Regions from separate parts of the Micromonospora sp. NPDC005171 genome, predicted to be linked through region 1. Evidence: riboswitches for the same ligand, from Rfam matches in the RefSeq annotation. Region 1 holds a riboswitch; each other region holds the start of a gene.
The links. Region 1 has a riboswitch for cobalamin ahead of cobN (cobaltochelatase subunit CobN). Riboswitches for the same ligand answer to the same signal wherever they lie in the genome.
Positions count from the first base shown of each region.

Region 1 (5,868 bases):
AGCGGCATCGATCCCCAACTGGTCAGGCGGCTGACCCCGCTGTATCGCCCCATCATCTCGTCGGGCACGACGAGTGCGCGAAGCGAGCTGTAGGTGACGTTCCACGCCCCGGAGCCGGCGCCGCCCAGGACTGTCGTCACGGCTACCAGCCGGGGGGACGAGGTGATCGCTGGTGCTGCCAGCAGCACGGCGAAGCTGGCCATCGACCCGGCGAGGACGACCCGCCGTCCCAGCCGGCGGGTGAGCGCGGGCGCGGCGGAGGCTCCCACGACGCCGCCCACTCCCAGGGCTCCGATCAGCAGGCCGTATTCCGCGCGGCTCAGGTCCATCGGTCCGGGTGCGACCGCGTAGACGACGATGACCGCCATCCAGGCCGCCCAGCATCCGCTCGCCGCGCCGGCCACCAGCAGCAGGGTCCGCAGAATCTTCGCCTGCCATACGTACCGGATGCCCTCCCGGATGTCGCTGAGGAGGCCCCGGGCGTTCGTCGCCGGTCCGGGGTGACAGTCGCTGCGGTAAGGGCCGGTCATGACCGCCAGAGCGAGCAGTGCGCCCGCGTAGCCGACGCCGCCCGCGCCGAGCGCCACGGCCAGTCCGGCGGCGGCCAGCAGTCCACCCAGCGGGGGCCCGATGAACTCGTTGGCCGCGGTCTCGGTCGCGGTCAACTTCGCGAACGCGGATTCCATGCGGTTGCGGGGTACGACCATCGGCACGACCGCCATCCGGGTGGTGTCGGCGAATACCTCGGCGGTGCCGAGAAGCAGCGCCCCCGCGTACAGGCCGGCCAGCGGAAGGCTGCCCAGGACGAGGGCACCCATGAGCACGGCCAGGACCAGGGCGCGCGCGGCGGCCATCGTCATGATCAGGTGCCGGCGATCCACCCGGTCGGCGAGGGCGCCGGCGGGCAGTGAGAAGAGCAACCAGGGCAGGGTGTTGGCCAGGGTGGCGGCGGCGACCAGCGCAACGGAGTCCGTCAGCGAGACGGCCATTAGCGGCAGTGTCAGCTTGACGACGCCGTCAGCCAGGTTGGTGACGGCGGCACCGCCCCACAGAGCGTTGAAGTTCCGCGTGCTCACGGTCGTCGGGTGGCCTGGGAGGGTGTCGCTGTGCATGGCCGGGAGCTTGGGACATCCCGCGGCGCCTCCCTAGAGTTTCGACCGGAGGCGAAACGTGGCGGTGTTCCTGGTCGACGCCGAAGTGATGGCGCAGGCGCGTTTCGGCACCTCGCAGCTCACCGAGACGTTGGGGGCGCTGAATATCCTGCGCCGAGGTCAGCCGCTGCCGTGGCATCGGGTCTGGCGGGACCAGCATGTCGACGCCTTCCAGGGCCATCTCGACGATGATCCGGTGACCAGGGCCCTTCTGGCGCACGCGATATCGTCCTCCTGGATGGCCGACTTCCTGACGGTGCCGCCCGCCCGTCCGGACATGACGCTGGACGACGAGCTCGTGGAGCTGGAGTCGCTGTCGGACGACCGGATCCGCGCCGATCTGGCCCACGTACGTTCCCCGTTGGCCCCGGAATTGCGCGGGTCCGGGTTGGCGAGCCGGACAGCCGCTCTTCTGCGCTGGGTCTGGCGCCACACCGTCGAGGCGGACTGGCCGCGCCGGCAGTCGGTGCTGCGTGCCGACGTGGTGTCCCGGATCTCCCGCCTGGGCAGGGACGGATGGTCCGGGGTCATCAACGACATGCGGCCCGGCACGCGCTGGCTGGGCAACGGCCGGCTGCAGGTCGAGGAGCGGCCTTACCCACCGTCCGACGTGCGCGGCGGGACGCTGACGTTCTTCGCGGCCCACTGCCGGGGAGGCTGGATCTCCTGGAGATTGCCCGACCGCTTCGGAATCGTCTATCCAGTGACGGGAATCTTCGCCGAGGAGGCTCTCACCACACCGGATTCTCTGCGCCGCCTGCTGGGAAACTCGCGGAGCACGATTCTGGTGCAGGCGGCTGAGCCGGTCAGCACCACGGCAGTGGTCGCCGCGACCGGGCTGCCGCTCGGCACGGTCGGTGGTCATCTGCGCGTGCTGACCGAGGCCGGTCTGCTTCAGAAGCGCCGGTCGGGCCGGGAGGTCCTCTACTGGTGGACGGAGACCGCCCGAACGCTCGTGGCCGGGGCCTCATCGTTCTGACGGGGCACGGCGTGTCGGCGCGAGGTGCCCGCCTCCGTGTGCCCGGCGGGGCGGTGCCGCCGGGGTCAGGTCGAGGTCGAGGCCGTCCTCCGGCCGGCGCAGATGTGCCAGCGGCGGCCAGCGCGGCCTGGGTGTCGCCGGCGGGCGCGGGGCTCTGCCCGGCGTCGATCATCACACTGCCGCGTTCGTCGACGACGACGGCGACGCCGGCGTGGACCGCCTCCGGGTCCGGATCGCCCGGACAGAGCCAGACCCGACCGGCGAGGTGGTGGAACTGCGGGGCGACCAAGGAGATCGACCTCCGAGATTGATCACGGACACTGGTGTGGCGATCGCCGACCCTCGGTGAGGGTGTCGGCCGGCATCGCGCTGCCGGATGATCGGCGCAGGTCAGAGTTCGTTCGGCCGTCCTTTGCTCTGCTTACCTATAGGCACCAGTGACGCTCCGTGTCCGGTGCGCATAGGTAAGCAGAGCAAAGGACGTCGGGCATTGATCTGGGGCATTGCGGCGTGCGGATTCACGCTCGCGCCAATCGCCGAATCTCGATGAGTTCCACCCGCCTGGTAGGGCCTGACCGGCGTTGACCGGCGGCGCGGCGGTGTGGCAGCATTCGCGGCCTGACGGCAGTGAAGGAAGTCGGTGCGAATCCGACGCGGTCCCGCCACTGTCACCGGGGAGCGATCCCCCCTCGTGAGTCACGGCCGTGTGTCTGCGGTTGGAAGGCCGGGGGAGAGCGTCGATCCGGAAGCCAGGATACTTCGGCCGTCGGGACGTACCCCAGGGCGTGGACACCCGAGGAGGACCCGATGACGCACGGCGTCTCATTCATCGACGAGCATCGTCATAACCTGTGCACAGGGCGCCGCAGCGCGCCCGGAACCGGGCGCGCCCGCACGCCAAGGGCCGGCCGTCGCGGCGTGCGCCAGGCCGCCGGCTTCCGGTACCGCTGAGCCGAGCGCCCGCCGCTGACCGGCCCCGACGCCCGCGTCGGCGCGTCGTTCGCCCGGGCCGTCGTACCGGCTGACGCCGTACCCGTCCGCATCGTCCCGGTCGCCCCCTCGGGGCCCAGGGCGTCACTTTCCGGAGCCAACCGTGCGCATCCTGCTGCTGTCCACCGCCGACACCGACCTGCTGGCCGCCCGCGCCAGCAACGCCGACTACCGGTTGGCGAACCCCGCGCGGGTCACCGTCGAGGAGGTGCCCGCCCTGCTCGACGGGGTCGCCCTCGTCGTCGTACGCCTGCTCGGCGGTCGGCAGGCGTGGCCGGACGGCCTCGCCGCGGTGCTCGCCACCGGAGTGCCGACGGTCGTGCTCGGCGGTGAGGCGCTACCCGACGCGGAGCTGATGGCCATCTCCACGGTGCCGTCCGGGGTCGTCACCCAGGCGCTGGCCTACCTGGTGGAGGGCGGGCCGGACAACCTGGGGCAGTTGGCCCGGTTCCTGTCCGACACGGTGCTGCTCACCGGCGAGGGCTTCGCCCCGCCCGCCCCCACCCCGGCGTACGGGGTGCACGGCGAACACCCCGCCGACCCGGACCGGCCCACGGTGGGAATCGTCTTCTACCGGGCGCACGCCCTCGCCGGCAACACCGGATTCGTCGACGTGCTGGCCGAGGCGGTGCGAACGGCCGGCGGCAACCCGCTGCCGATCTTCTGCGGCTCGCTGCGCGGGCTGACCGCGGGCGCCGGCCCACTCGGACTCTTCGCCCGCTGTGACGCGCTGCTGGTCACGGTGCTCGCGGCCGGCGGCGCGGTCGCCGCGGACGCCTCCGGTGGCGGCGACGAGGACGCCTGGGACGTCGGCGCCCTGGCCGCCCTGGACGTGCCGGTCATCCAGGCGCTCTGCCTCACCAGCACCCGCGCGCAGTGGGCCGACAGCGACGCCGGACTGTCCCCGTTGGACGCCGCCATGCAGGTGGCCATCCCCGAGTTCGACGGCCGGATCGTCACAGTGCCGTTCTCGTTCAAGCAGATCGACGCCGACGGACTCTCGGTCTACGCCGCCGACCCCGAACGGGCCGCCCGCGTCGCCGGGATCGCGGTCCGCCACGCCCGGCTGCGGTACGTGCCGCACGCCGACAAGCGGGTCGCCGTGGTGCTCAGCTCGTACCCCACCAAGCACTCCCGGGTCGGTAACGCCGTCGGGTTGGACACCCCGGCCTCGGCGGTCAGACTGTTCGCCGCGCTCGTCGAGGCCGGCTACGACCTCGGTGACGCGCCGCCGCCCGACGACGGCGACGCGCTGATCCACGCGCTGATCGCCGCCGGTGGCCACGACGTGGAGTGGCTCACCCCGGAGCAGTTGGCCGCCGCCGAGGCCCGGATACCGGGGTCGACGTACCGGCGCTGGTTCGACCAGGTCCCGGTCGAGCTGCGCGAGCGGATGCGGGAGCACTGGGGTGAGCCGCCCGGCGAGCTGTACACCGAGGGCGGCGACATCGTCCTCGCCGGGCTGCGCTTCGGCAACGTGGTGCTGCTGATCCAGCCGCCCCGCGGCTTCGGGGAGAACCCGATCGCCATCTACCACGACCCGGACCTGCCGCCGAGTCACCACTACCTGGCCGCGTACCGCTGGTTGACCGCCGCCGTCGCGGACGGCGGCTTCGGCGCGGACGCCGTGGTGCACCTGGGCAAACACGGCACCCTGGAGTGGCTGCCCGGCAAGGGACTCGGCCTGGCCGCCGACTGCGCGCCCGACGCGGTCCTCGGCGACCTGCCACTGGTGTACCCGTTCATCGTCAACGACCCCGGCGAGGGCACCCAGGCCAAACGGCGGGCGCACGCCGTGGTCGTCGACCACCTGGTCCCGCCGATGGCCCGCGCCGAAACCTACGGCGACCTGGCCAAACTGGAACAACTCCTCGACGAGTACGCCACCGTGCAGGCCCTCGACCCGGCCAAGGTGCCCACCGTGCGGGCCCAGATCTGGGAGCTGGTGCGCGCCGCCGAGCTGCACCACGACCTGCACGCCGAGGCCATGCCCGACGCGGACGACTTCGACGACTTCGTGCTGCACCTCGACGGGTACCTCTGCGAGGTCAAGGACGTGCAGATCCGCGACGGGCTGCACATCCTCGCCGACGCGCCCACCGGCGAGCCCCGGGTCAACCTGGTCCTGGCGGTGTTGCGCGCCCCGCAGATCTGGGGCGGCGCCCGCGCCCTGCCCGGCCTGCGACAGGCCCTCGCCGTCGCGTACTCCCTCGACGAGCAGGAGTTGCTCGCGGCGCCGGGACAGCGACTGGCGCTGCCTGCGGCACTTACCGACGTGGTGGACGGGCCGGCCGGCACCGCCGCCGACGCGATCGACCTCATCGAGGCCCTCGCCCGCCGGCTGGTCGTCGGCATGGAGACCCTCGGCTGGGCCGTGGACGCCGCCGACGCCGTGGTGACGGAGGTGACCGGTCGGCCGATTCCGGAGGTCGCCGCGGTGCTGCACTTCGCCGCCACCGAGCTGGTGCCCCGACTGGACCGGACCACCGACGAACTGACCCACACCCTCGGGGCGCTCGACGGGAGGTTCGTGCCGCCCGGACCGTCCGGCTCACCCACCCGCGGACTGGTCAACGTGCTGCCCACCGGCCGCAACTTCTACTCCGTCGACCCGAAGGCCATCCCCAGCCGCAACGCCTGGGACGTCGGGGTGGCCCTCGCCGACTCGCTGCTGGCCCGGCACCTCGCCGACACCGGGGCGTACCCCCGCTCGGTGGGGCTGACCGTGTGGGGCACCAGCGCGATGCG
Region 1 is NZ_JBEXIM010000045.1:24,358-30,225, forward strand. Features, by position in the region: gene ABZU74_RS30155 (MFS transporter) at 1-1,076, opposite strand, end outside; gene ABZU74_RS30160 (helix-turn-helix domain-containing protein) at 1,171-2,130, shown strand; cobalamin riboswitch at 2,761-2,890, shown strand; gene cobN (cobaltochelatase subunit CobN) at 3,224-5,868, shown strand, end outside.

Region 2 (5,868 bases), on a different contig from region 1:
CCTCGATGAGCATCCGGCGGACCTGGTCGGCGAGGTCGTCGTCGAACAGGTCCGGTTCCTCGGCGCGGACGGTGTCGACGACGTCGAACGCGAACGCCATGTGCATCGACTCGTCGCGGAACACCCAGTTGGTGCCGGAGGCGAGGCCGTGCAGCAGGCCGCGGGAGCGCAGGAAATAGACGTACGCGAACGCGCCGTAGAAGAACAATCCCTCGATGCAGGCGGCGAAGCAGATCAGGTTGAGCAGGAACGTCCGCCGGTCCTCACGGGATCGCAGCTCCCGCAGGTCGTTGAGGGAGTCGATCCAGCGGAAGCAGAACTCGGCCTTGCGACGGATCGAGGGGATGTTCTCGATGGCGGCGAAGGCCTCGAAGCGCTCGGTCTCGTCGGGCACGTACGTGTCGAGCAGGTTGAGATAGAACTGGACGTGCACGGCCTCCTCGAACAGCTGCCGGGACAGGTAGAGGCGACCCTCGGGGCTGTTGACGTGCTGGTAGAGGTTGAGCACCAGGTTGTTGGCGACGATGGTGTCCCCGGTGGCGAAGAACGCGACCAGGCGGCTGACCAGGTGCCGTTCGGCCGGCGACAGCTTGTCCAGGTCGGCGAGGTCGGCGTGCAGGTCGACCTCCTCCACCGTCCAGGTGTTGCGGATGGCGTCGCGGAACCTGTCGAAGAAGTGCGGGTAGCGCATCGGGCGGAGGGTGAGGTCCATCCCGGGGTCGAGCAGCATGTGCGTGGTCCTCGTGTCGGCGGTGCTGAGATCGGTGGCGATGTCGGCGGCGGTCACTGGCAGGCCTCGCACGACTCGGGGTTCTCCAGCGAGCAGGCCAGCGCCTCCGCGTCGACAGCGACGGGTGCGACAGCGCTGACGGTGGCCTGCTGGATCCGCGTGGCGGGGCGCGAGCGCAGGTAGTAGGTGGTCTTCAGCCCGGCCTTCCAGGCGTACAGGTACATCGAGGAGAGCTTGCCGATTGTCGGTGCGGCCAGGAACAGGTTCAGCGACTGGGACTGGTCGATGAACGGGGCGCGGGCGGCGGCCAGGTCGATCAGCGCCCGCTGCGGCAGCTCCCAGGCGGTGCGGAACAACTCCCGTACGCCGGCCGGCAGCTCGGTGATGTCCTGCACCGACCCCTCCGCCCGCTTGATCGCCGACCGGATCCGCTCGGTCCACAGGCCACGGGCCTTCAGCTCGCGGACCAGCGCGGTGTTGACCTGGAGGAACTCCCCCGACAGGGTCTCGCGCTTGAACAGGTTGGACACCTGCGGCTCGATGCACTCGTAGCACCCGGCGATCGAGGCGATGGTCGCCGTCGGCGCGACCGCCACCAGCAGCGAGTTGCGCAGCCCGTACGCCTCGACCCGCTCGCGCAGCGCGTCCCACCGCGCGGCCTGCGTACCCTCGACGCCCCACAGGTCGGGTTGGAGCTGGCCCCGCGCGGCCCGGGTCTGCGGGTACGCCGGATGCGCGCCGAAGTCGCGCGCCAGGTCGGCGGAGGTCTCCAGCGCGGTCAGGTACAGCTCCTCGCTGATCCGGGTGGACAGCTCCCGCGCGGCCGGCGAGTCGAACGGCAGCCGCAGCGCGAAGAAGACGTCCTGCAGGCCCATCAGCCCGAGCCCGACGGGCCGCCAGCGGGGGTTGCTCGCCGCCGCCTGCGCGGTCGGGTAGTAGTTGATGTCGATCACCCGGTCGAGGAAGGTCACCGCGGTCCGCACCGTGGCGCGCAGCCGCTCCCAGTCGATGCCGCCGTCGCTGAGGTGTGCGGCGAGATTCACCGAGCCGAGGTTGCACACGGCGGTCTCGGTGTCGCTGGACACCTCGATGATCTCCGTGCACAGGTTGGACAGGTGCACCACGTTGCCCGGCTCGGCAGTCTGGTTGCAGAGCCGGTTCGCGGCGTCCTTGAAGGTCATCCAGCCGTTGCCGGTCTGGGCGAGGGTCCGCATCATCTTCCCGTACAGCTCCCGTGCCGGGACCTGCCGCACGTAGCGGCCCTGCGCCTCGGCCTGCCGGTACGCGGTGTCGAACCGCTCCCCCCACAGGTCGGGCAGCTCGGGCACCTCGTGCGGGTCGAACAGCGACCACGGCTCGTCGGCCTCGACCCGGCGCATGAACTCGTCCGGGATCCAGTTGGCCAGGTTGAGGTTGTGGGTGCGCCGCGCGTCCTCGCCGGTGTTGTCCCGCAGTTGCAGGAACTCCTCGATGTCCGGGTGCCACGGCTCCAGGTAGACGCAGGCCGCGCCCTTGCGCCGGCCACCCTGGTTGACGGCGGCGACGCTCGCGTCGAGAGTGCGCAGCCACGGCACGATCCCGTTGGACTGCCCGTTCGTGCCCCGGATCAGCGCGCCGCGGGAGCGGACCCGGGAGTACGCGATGCCGATACCACCGGCGAACTTGGACAGGTTGGCGACCTGGGCGTACCGCTGGTAGATCGAGTCCAGCTCGTCGCGCGGCGAGTCGACCAGATAGCAGGAGGACATCTGGGTGTGCCGGGTCCCAGAGTTGAACAAGGTCGGTGAGCTGGGCAGGTAGGCCAGGCTGGACATCAGCCGGTAGAAGTCGACCGCCTCGTCCGCCGTGCGGGACAGGCCGCAGGCCACCCGCAGCAGCCAGTACTGCGGGGTCTCCACCACCAGTCGGCTGGTGGGATGGCGCAGCAGGTAGCGGTCGTAGACGGTGCGCAGGCCGAAGTACTCGAACCGGCGGTCGCCGTTCGGGTCGATGGCGTGGTCGAGGGTCGCGGCGTGTGCGGCGACGAACGCGGCGGTGTCGTCACCGATCAGGCCCTCGGCGTGGCCGACCCGGATCGCCGCGCTGAACGAGGTGATGCCCTGTCGACGCACCTCCTTGTCGACGTAGCCGGCCAGCAGCCGCGCGGCGAGACGCGAGTACTGCGGCTCCTCACCGATCATCTCGGCGGCGGTCTGGATGGACAGCCGGTCCAGTTCGGCAGTGGTCGCGCCGTCGTAGAGGCCGCTGATGGTGCGGGTGGCCACCCGCATCGGGTCGACGTCGGTCAGGTCGTCGGCCCACCGCTCGACCGCCCGGACGATCTTGTTCACGTCGACGGGTTCGGTGCCGCCGTCGCGTTTGCGGACCTGCATCGGCGTGCGCCGCACTGTCGCGTCGCCGCTGGCCGGAACTACCTCGGTGACTGTCACCACTCGCTCCTCGGAGTTGAAGACCTGGTGGCCCCGGACGCGGGGAGACAGACACCGACGGACGCCACGCCAGCCCGGCGTGGGTCAGGTGGCGTCGGCCGTCCCACGCGGCCTCGGACCGCCGCCCACCCGGTGCGGGTACGCGGCGCGCTGGCAGGTCTTCGGACTCGCGGGCACGACCGGATTCGCCGGTCTCCTACTGGCCGTCGCTTCCCAGGCCGATGTGGTGGCCCAGTGCTGATGACGGCGGTCGTTCCCACTCACCGCTGCGGGACAGTCCCGGATTTCCACCGGGTTCCCTGTTGCCTCGACCGCCCCGGATGAGCGGCGAACCAGCTGCGTTCGACACCATATATAGGGACGCAGCCGTTGTCACACCCCACATGTCGGTCTCGGGCGTGTCGGCGGCCGCCCGGTGAGCACCGTCACCAACCTGGCCGACCGCGCCACGCCGACCGGCGGCAGGCAGCGGAGCCGCTGCCCTTCGATGCGGGTGTCGACAATCGACAAAGATTTGATGTATCGGGGCATCGGGTGCCGTGCGCCACGCCCATGTGCCGCCGTCAATGCCTTGAAGGGAGGGTGAACATCCAATCTCCGGGGCCCGTTCCCCTCACCACTCTCAGCCACCCACCGGCACGGCGGGCAGCAAGGCGGATCGTTCCGACCAACCAAACATCATATGTCTGCGGGTCTGCGGTGATCGACATCGTTGACGCGCCGGAGAAGTCCTCCGTATACTCCCAGTGATCATCTGATCTTTAGCCTAGCCGGGCGAGGAGCGCATGCCGCAGATCACTGCCGTCACCGTCGAAGACGTCCGCTTCCCCACCTCCCTGACCGCTGACGGCTCAGACGCCATGAACAAGGACGGCGACTATTCGGCGGCCTACGTCGTCCTGCACACCGACGGCGTCGACGGCGTGGGTGCGCCGCTCGCGGGGCACGGTCTGACCTTCACCATCGGTCGCGGCAACGACATCGTCGCGGCGGCGGCGGTCCACCAGGCGCAGCGTCTCGTGGGCCTGGACGTGGCGACGATGGCAGCGGACATGGGCGCGGTCTACCGCCTCCTCACCTCCGACTCGCAGCTGCGGTGGCTCGGCCCGGAGAAGGGCGTCGTCCACCTGTCCCTCGCCGCCGTGTTGAACGCGTCGTGGGACCTGGTCGCCCGGCTCGCCGACAAGCCGCTGTGGAGGCTGCTCGTCGACATGTCCCCCGAGCAACTCGTCGACATCGCGGACCTGCGCTACCTGTCCGACGCGCTGACCCGCGACGAGGCGCTGGCCATCCTGCGGGCCAAGGAGGGCACGAAGGCCGCCCGCCTCGCCGAGCTCGACCGGACCGGCTACCCCGCCTACACCACCTCGGCGGGTTGGCTCGGCTACGGCGACGACAAGCTGCGCCGGCTGTGCCAGGAGGCGGTGGACACCGGCTACGGGTACGTCAAGCTCAAGGTGGGCGCCAACCTCGACGACGACATCCGCCGGTGCGCGATCGCGCGGGAGATCCTCGGGCCGGATCGCAACCTGATGATCGACGCCAACCAGGTGTGGGACGTCGACCAGGCCATCGAGTGGGTCACCGCCCTCGCCCAGTTCAAGCCCCTGTGGATCGAGGAGCCGACCAGCCCCGACGACATCCTGGGCCACGCGGCCGTCCGCCGTGCCGTCGCTCCGATCGGCGTCGCCACCGGCGAGCACTGCCACAACCGGGTGATGTTCAAGCAGCTGTTCCAAGCCGAGGCCATCGACTTCTGCCAGCTGGACACCGGCAGGTTGGCCAGCATCAACGAGATCGTCGCCGTGCTGCTGCTCGCCGCGAAGTTCGACGTCCCGGTGTGCCCACACGCCGGCGGTGTGGGGCTCTGCGAGATGGTCCAACACGTGTCGGTGCTCGACTACGTCGCGATCTCGGGGGATCTCACCGACCGGGTCACCGAGTTCGTCGACCACCTGCACGAGCACTTCACCGACCCGTGCATCATCCGGGACACCGGTTCCGGCAGCGGATACGTCCTGCCCAGCCAGCCCGGCTACTCCACCCGGATGCGTACCGAGTCGGTCGCGCTCTACAGGTTTCCCGACGGCCACTACTGGGCGGCGACAGACCCGACTACCGTGTCATCTCCGGAGGCGGCGTACGTGATCGCGGGTGGGAAGGCCACCCCCGCCGGCCGCTAGGGGAGTCATGTCTCGCACTGACGAAGTGGTCAACGGCATCAAGCGGATGATCCTCGAAGGGCAGTTCAGGCCCGGGGACCGGTTGCCCATCGAGAAGGACCTCGCCGAGTCGCTCGGCGTCTCGCGGGGCTCGCTGCGCGAGGGGATGTCGGCGCTGTCGATCCTCGGCATCGTCAACATCCGCCAGGGCGACGGCACCTACGTCACCAACCTCGACGCCCCACAACTGCTGGCCCCGATGGGTTTCGTTGTGGACTTCCAGGGTCAGGGCGACCCGCGGCACATCCACACCGTCCGGCGACTGCTGGAGTGCGAGGCCGCCCGGCTGGCGGCGACCAGGATCACCGACGAGGCGCTGGCCCAGGCGGGAGACCTGCTCGAGGAGGCGGCCCGGATGGTCGGCCAGTCACCGCAGGACCACGAGCGGATCATGGAGATCGACATCGCCTTCCACCGGATCATCGCCGTGCACGCCGAGAATCCGGTGCTCGTCGGCCTGATCGAAGCCTTCGCCGGGCGCACCATC
Region 2 is NZ_JBEXIM010000025.1:19,074-24,941, reverse strand. Features, by position in the region: gene ABZU74_RS24255 (ribonucleotide-diphosphate reductase subunit beta) at 1-730, opposite strand, end outside; gene ABZU74_RS24250 (ribonucleoside-diphosphate reductase subunit alpha) at 784-3,102, opposite strand; cobalamin riboswitch at 3,294-3,511, opposite strand; gene ABZU74_RS24245 (enolase C-terminal domain-like protein) at 3,945-5,342, shown strand; gene ABZU74_RS24240 (FadR/GntR family transcriptional regulator) at 5,350-5,868, shown strand, end outside.
Region 2: it holds a riboswitch for cobalamin, as region 1 does, so the genes downstream of both, ABZU74_RS24250 (ribonucleoside-diphosphate reductase subunit alpha) here and cobN (cobaltochelatase subunit CobN) in region 1, are expected to answer to the same signal.

Region 3 (5,868 bases), on a different contig from region 1:
TCTTTCTTCTCGACCCACTCGCGAGAGGACTTCACCGCGTGAGGCGTTGCGGGTGACCTTGTTGGAGTCCGCAGCAGTCCCGTCATTCGAGACACCGATCCCACGGGCAACGTCCTGAACAGAGTGTCATCGGCGGTGGGGCAATGGGTCGTGTCGCTCGGACACATTGTTTTCCCACGAAGCGTGATTTCTCCTCGAGTTTCGAGCGATCCCCGTCTCGTTGGGCGGGGATTTTTGCTGTGCGGGCCAGGACGCTCGTCGGGGCGGTGAGTGGGAAGACCACCGTGTCAGTCTCGATGGTCCAGGCGTCGTGGTCGCACACGATGATCATGTTGTTGAGCCGCAGGTAGCCGGCGACGCTGTCTGGATCTTCAACACCCTTCGTCTATGCCCACACCCCGGGGTCGCTGGGACTTACTCGTCTAGCGCAGCGCGGCATGTCGGGCCGTCGAGTCTCGTCGCCGGACGGCCGAATGCCATCAACGAAGAGGCGGGCCAGGTGCGGCGACAACACCGCTCGCCCTCGGACCTCGGCGCCTGAACACTTTCCCGCCTGATCGGCAATGTCAGGGTGAAGCGCGGACTTTGCCGAGGAGGGCCATGGCTTCGGATGCGGATTTGATAGGCCGGTCGCTGGATGGCGATGTCGACGCCTTCGTGGAGGTGGTCGAGCGTCATGAGGCCGCCGTGGGTTCGTACCTCGTTCGCCGGGCGGGGCGGGATGCGGCTGAGGACCTCCTGGGCGAGGTTTGGGTTGCGGCGTTCGAGTCGCGGCGATCGTACGACCGGTCGTACAACGATGCGCGGCCGTGGCTGTACGGGGTGGCATTGAATCGCCTGCGGCGCTACTGGCGGTCCCGGCCGGCCGAGGACCTGGTCGCGGACGTGCCGGACGTGGCTACTGGATGGGATCCGTGGTCGGCGGTGGACCTCGGCGTGGACGCCCGGGCGGTGCTCCGGTCGGCCCTGATGCGGCTCAAACCCGAAGAGCGGGAGGTCCTGAGGCTCGTCGCCTGGGAGGACCTGACCGCAGCCGACGCCGCGCGGGCACTCGGCATACCGGCCGGCACCGCGCGGCGGCTGCTGAGCCAGGCCAGGACGGCATTGCGCGACGCGCCGGGGGTGTCCGCGCTTCTGAAGGACCGCAACAGCGCGAAGGAGAGACACCGATGACCGACGAGCTCGATCTGGTCGGTGCGTTGGGCAGCGCAGAACCACTACGCCCGGAGGCGTATCAGCGGGCGCGGGCGGTGCTGCGGGCGGCTATGACCGACCCCGGAACCGTGCGGCTGCTGGGCGCGATATCAGCGGAGGACACGACTATGGAGGCGACTTCAACCATGGAAACGACGACAACCACGCGGGACCGCGAATCCAGCCCGGCGATTCAGCGCCGCCGCCGGATCGGTATCGCCGGCCGATGGGGTATCGGCGCCGGGGTGGCGGTTACCGCAGCGGCGGCAGTCGTCGCTGTGGTGCTGAACTCGTCGGCAACCGGGGTCACGGACGCCGGCAAGGATTCGTCGGCCGCCACCTCGGGCTCGACCACCGTCGACGGGTCCGCCGAGCGCGCGCCGCTGATGACCCTGGCCGGGTCCATCAAGACGGTCACCCCGTCGGCGGGCGACGCGTGGCTGGTGAAGGCGACGCAGGTCCACGGCACCAAGACCATGCAGGTCGTCTACACGCTGTACACCGACGGTCACGCGATCTATACGGGCAACAGCGTGAAGGACATCAAGCGTGCGATCACGCGTCATCAGGACCAGATGACGGACGGCGGCTACGCTCCGCTCCTCAAGGCAGCCGTCGCCGCGGCGGAGAGCAGCCCGGCCGACGGCCGGACCCAGATGCTCAAGGCAGCCAAGGATCCGCTGGTGGGCCTCGACCCCGCAGCGCAGAAGGCGGTGTGGGACAAGCAGCAGGCGGACGCCCAGGTGATCATCAAGCAGAAGGGCGGCAACGCCGAGCCAAAGCCGTACAGCCCCCAGGCCGTTCAGCGGCACTTCGACAACGCCCTGTGGACGTACAGCACCCAAGCGCTGTCCGCTGGCGACGGCAACACGCAGGTCCGGGCCGGTGTGCTGCGTCTGCTGTCCACCATCTCCGCGGTCAGCGTCAAGAACTCGACCACCCACGGCAAGGCCACGCTGACGATCACCGCCGGCCCCGAGGTGTTCGGCGGCCAGGGCAGCGAGGTGCTGACCATCGACGCCAAGACCGGCATGCTGGTCAAGAACGTCTCCACCGTGCCGGGCCTGCCCCAGGCCTCCACGAACTACGAATCCTCCCGCGTGGCGAAGGCCGACCTGTAGGCAGGGAACTCTCACGCACCAGCATTCCGGCAGACGGGCGTGACGCGCCCGGCGTTCGGTAACGGTACGGGCCGCCTCGAGGCGGCCCGTACCGTCCTTCTGTTGTTCGCACGGCACAGTCATGCTGCTCCCTTACGCGCACGTCTGCGCGTGGCGCGTCTGGTCTTGGACGAGGGCTGGCCCGTCGCTCAGGCGGCACGGTGTTATGACGGCTCCGGGCGGACCGCGAAACGCTGGACAGATCGCTACCGCGAGCAGGGCGCTGACGGTATGCGGGACCGGATCGTCACGCCCGCACCACAGCCCGACGCGGACACCGCAGCCCCTGGTCGGCAAGGTCGTGCACTTGCGCGTCAAGCAGCGCCTCGGCCCCGTCCAGATCGGCAGGCGCCTCGACATGCAGGCCTCGAAAATGCACGCGGGGTGGCTGGCGCGGGAGCGCCGTCAGAACCACTCGGTCACTCCGTCGTCCAACGATCGTGGTGGATCACCGATGACGCCGGGCGTCGCTGGCGCCAGCCGTGCCGCTCCAGGTCCGGCGTCTGCTCCAGATGGGTGACCGGGCCGAGGCAGAGCCACGCCACCGGGCGGACGGTGGCCGGGATGCCGAGCAGGTCGCGTAGGAACGGCTCCCGGTAGAACGAGACCCAGCCGACCCCGAGTTGCTCGGCGGTTGCGGCCAGCCACAGGTTCTGGATCGCCAGACAGACCGAGTAGAGGCCGGCGTCGGCGATCGCGTGACGGCCGAGCACGGCCGGTCCGCCCCGCTCGGGGTCGTACGTGACTACGACTGACATCGTCGACTCACGTACGCCATCGATTTTGATCCGGTTGAAGCGTTCCGCCGCCGCACTCTCGAGAGTGGCCGCGAAGGTGTCCCGTTCCCGCTGCACGTGCCGGTGGAACTCCTGCCGCAGCTCGGGATCGCGGACCAGGATGAAGTCCCAGGGCTGGGAGAGGCCGACGCTCGGCGCGGCGTGCGCCGCCGTGAGGACCCGGTTCAACGTCTCGTCGGGGATCGGCGCCCCGGTGAACTGGGCACGTACGTCCCGGCGGCGGTGGATGGTCTCGTAGAGTCCGGTGTTCAAGGCAGGCTCCCGCTGCGCTCGTGCCCCTGACGGGGTCGATGACGCGAGGCCGGTCTTCGGACTCCCGGATCTACGCTGGTCACCCGCCTTCCCAACCCCGCAGGGTCAGTGGCTGCGTCTGGTACGCGTGGGCGGCAGCTCCCCGGTCACCGCGGCGGGCCCGTGCCGGACTCACACCGGCTTCCCGATTCTCCCCACTCGCGCAGGGCACCTCGCAACGTTTGTGCCACCGCAGACCTTAACGGTCCCGACGAACATGGGACGAACCTCGCCATGAATATTCGGCATACCGCTACGCCGTTGCCGGTCGGAGTGAACTTTGCCTGCGCGTCCTCCGTCCAGTCGGATGCTTCGGCTCGGCGACTGCGGAGGACGCGCCACCGTCATACCGACTTCTCCAACCCCGCAGCTCAGAAGTGATCCGCGCCGGCGGGACGGCGCCGAGTTCGGACCTCCTACTGAGCGGATAACGCCGCGTCGTCGTTTCGTACGGCGATGTGGCCCCGCCGCTACATCGCCCGTGAAGGGCGGTGCTCGTCACGATCGGGCTTGCCGCGTGATCGCAGCAGCCAGACGCCGACGCCGCACGGGGGCGTCCAGGCAAACGGATCGGGTAGCATCTGCCTGTCGGTCGAGAGGCGCTGCGACGGGCGGAGCCCGCCACGCTCGGCCCTCATTTCTTCAACAAGGGCGCCTCCGAGCTTCGGAGGTGGCCGCTTGAGCGCGTCATTGAGCCAGAGAGACAATGCATCGTCGCTGCGGCAGCTGATGTCCCAGCGTGTTCTGGTGTTGGACGGCGCCTGGGGAACGATGTTGCAGGGCGCGCAGCTCACCGCCGCAGACTATCGAGGCGACCTGATCGTCGACCATCCGCAGGACGTCAGCGGTGATCCCGACCTGCTCAACCTCACCCGGCCAGACGTCATTCTGGACGTACACCGGCGGTATCTGGCCGCCGGCGCCGACATCACCACCACCAATACTTTCACGGCGACGAGCATCGGCCAGGCCGACTACGGGCTCCAGTCACTGGTTCGTGAGATGAACGTTCAGGGTGCGCGGCTGGCCCGGCAGGCGGCGGACGAGTTCGGTGGCCGGTTCGTGGCCGGCTCGGTCGGGCCGCTGAACGTGACGCTGTCGCTGTCGCCGCGGGTCGACGACCCGGCGTATCGCGCCGTCGACTTCGACGGAGTGCGCGCGGCGTACGCGGAGCAGATCTCGGCCCTGGCCGAGGGCGGTGTCGACCTGCTTTTGATCGAGACGATCTTCGACACGTTGAACGCGAAGGCCGCAATCGCCGCGGCCCGTGAGGTCGCGCCGCAGCTGCCGTTGTGGATCTCCGTGACCATTGTCGACCTCAGCGGCCGGACCCTGTCGGGGCAGACCGTGGAGGCTTTCTGGCGCTCGATAGAGCGGGCCGATCCGCTGGTCGTCGGCGTGAACTGCTCGCTGGGCGCGGCCGAGATGCGCCCGCATGTCGAGGAGCTTTCCAAGATCGCCGGAACCTACGTGGCGTGTCACCCCAACGCCGGTCTGCCGAACGCTTTCGGCGGCTACGACCAGACGCCGGAGGAGACCGCCGGCCTGCTCGGCGAGTTTGCCGCGTCCGGCTTGCTCAACATCGCCGGCGGCTGCTGCGGCACCTCACCGGACCACATCGCCCGGATCGTCGCCGCCGTGGCCGGCACACCGCCACGGACGGTTGCCGCCCTGCCGGAAACCACCCGGTTCAGTGGGTTGGAGCCGTTCGCGATCGGACCCGACACCGGATTCGTGATGATCGGTGAGCGCACCAATGTCACCGGCTCGGCCAAGTTCCGCCGGCTCATCGAGTCGGACAACTATCAGGGCGCGGTCGACGTGGCCCTGGAGCAGGTCCGCGGCGGTGCCAACCTGCTCGACGTCAACATGGACGCGGACCTGCTCGACAGCGAGCGTGCCATGACGACCTTCCTCAACCTCATCGCCACCGAGCCGGAGGTCGCCCGGATCCCAGTGATGATCGATAGCTCGAAGTGGACGGTCCTCGAAGCCGGCCTCAAGTGCGTGCAGGGCAAGGGCGTGGTCAACTCGATCAGCCTCAAGGAGGGCACGGAGTCATTCCTGGCTCAGGCCCGCCGGATCCGCGATTACGGCGCCGGCGTGGTGGTGATGGCCTTCGACGAACGCGGCCAGGCCGACACCACCGAACGCAAGGTGTCGATCTGCGGCCGGGCCTACGATCTGCTCGTCGAGCAGGCCGGGTTCGCGCCGGAGGACATCATCTTCGACCCGAACGTCCTCGCGGTCGCCACCGGCATCGCCGAGCACAACGGATACGCGAAGGCGTTCATCGACTCCCTCCCGCTGATCAAGGCGCGCTGCCCGGGTGCCCGCACCAGCGGCGGCATCTCCAACCTGTCATTCTCCTTCCGCGGCAACGACGTGGTTCGCGAAGCCATGCACTCCGCGTTCCTGTTGCACGC
Region 3 is NZ_JBEXIM010000022.1:72,166-78,033, reverse strand. Features, by position in the region: gene ABZU74_RS23155 (sigma-70 family RNA polymerase sigma factor) at 601-1,173, shown strand; gene ABZU74_RS23150 (hypothetical protein) at 1,170-2,315, shown strand; partial or broken gene ABZU74_RS23145 (helix-turn-helix domain-containing protein) at 2,355-2,639, shown strand; gene bluB (5,6-dimethylbenzimidazole synthase) at 2,774-3,403, opposite strand; cobalamin riboswitch at 3,433-3,633, opposite strand; gene metH (methionine synthase) at 4,133-5,868, shown strand, end outside.
Region 3: it holds a riboswitch for cobalamin, as region 1 does, so the genes downstream of both, bluB (5,6-dimethylbenzimidazole synthase) here and cobN (cobaltochelatase subunit CobN) in region 1, are expected to answer to the same signal.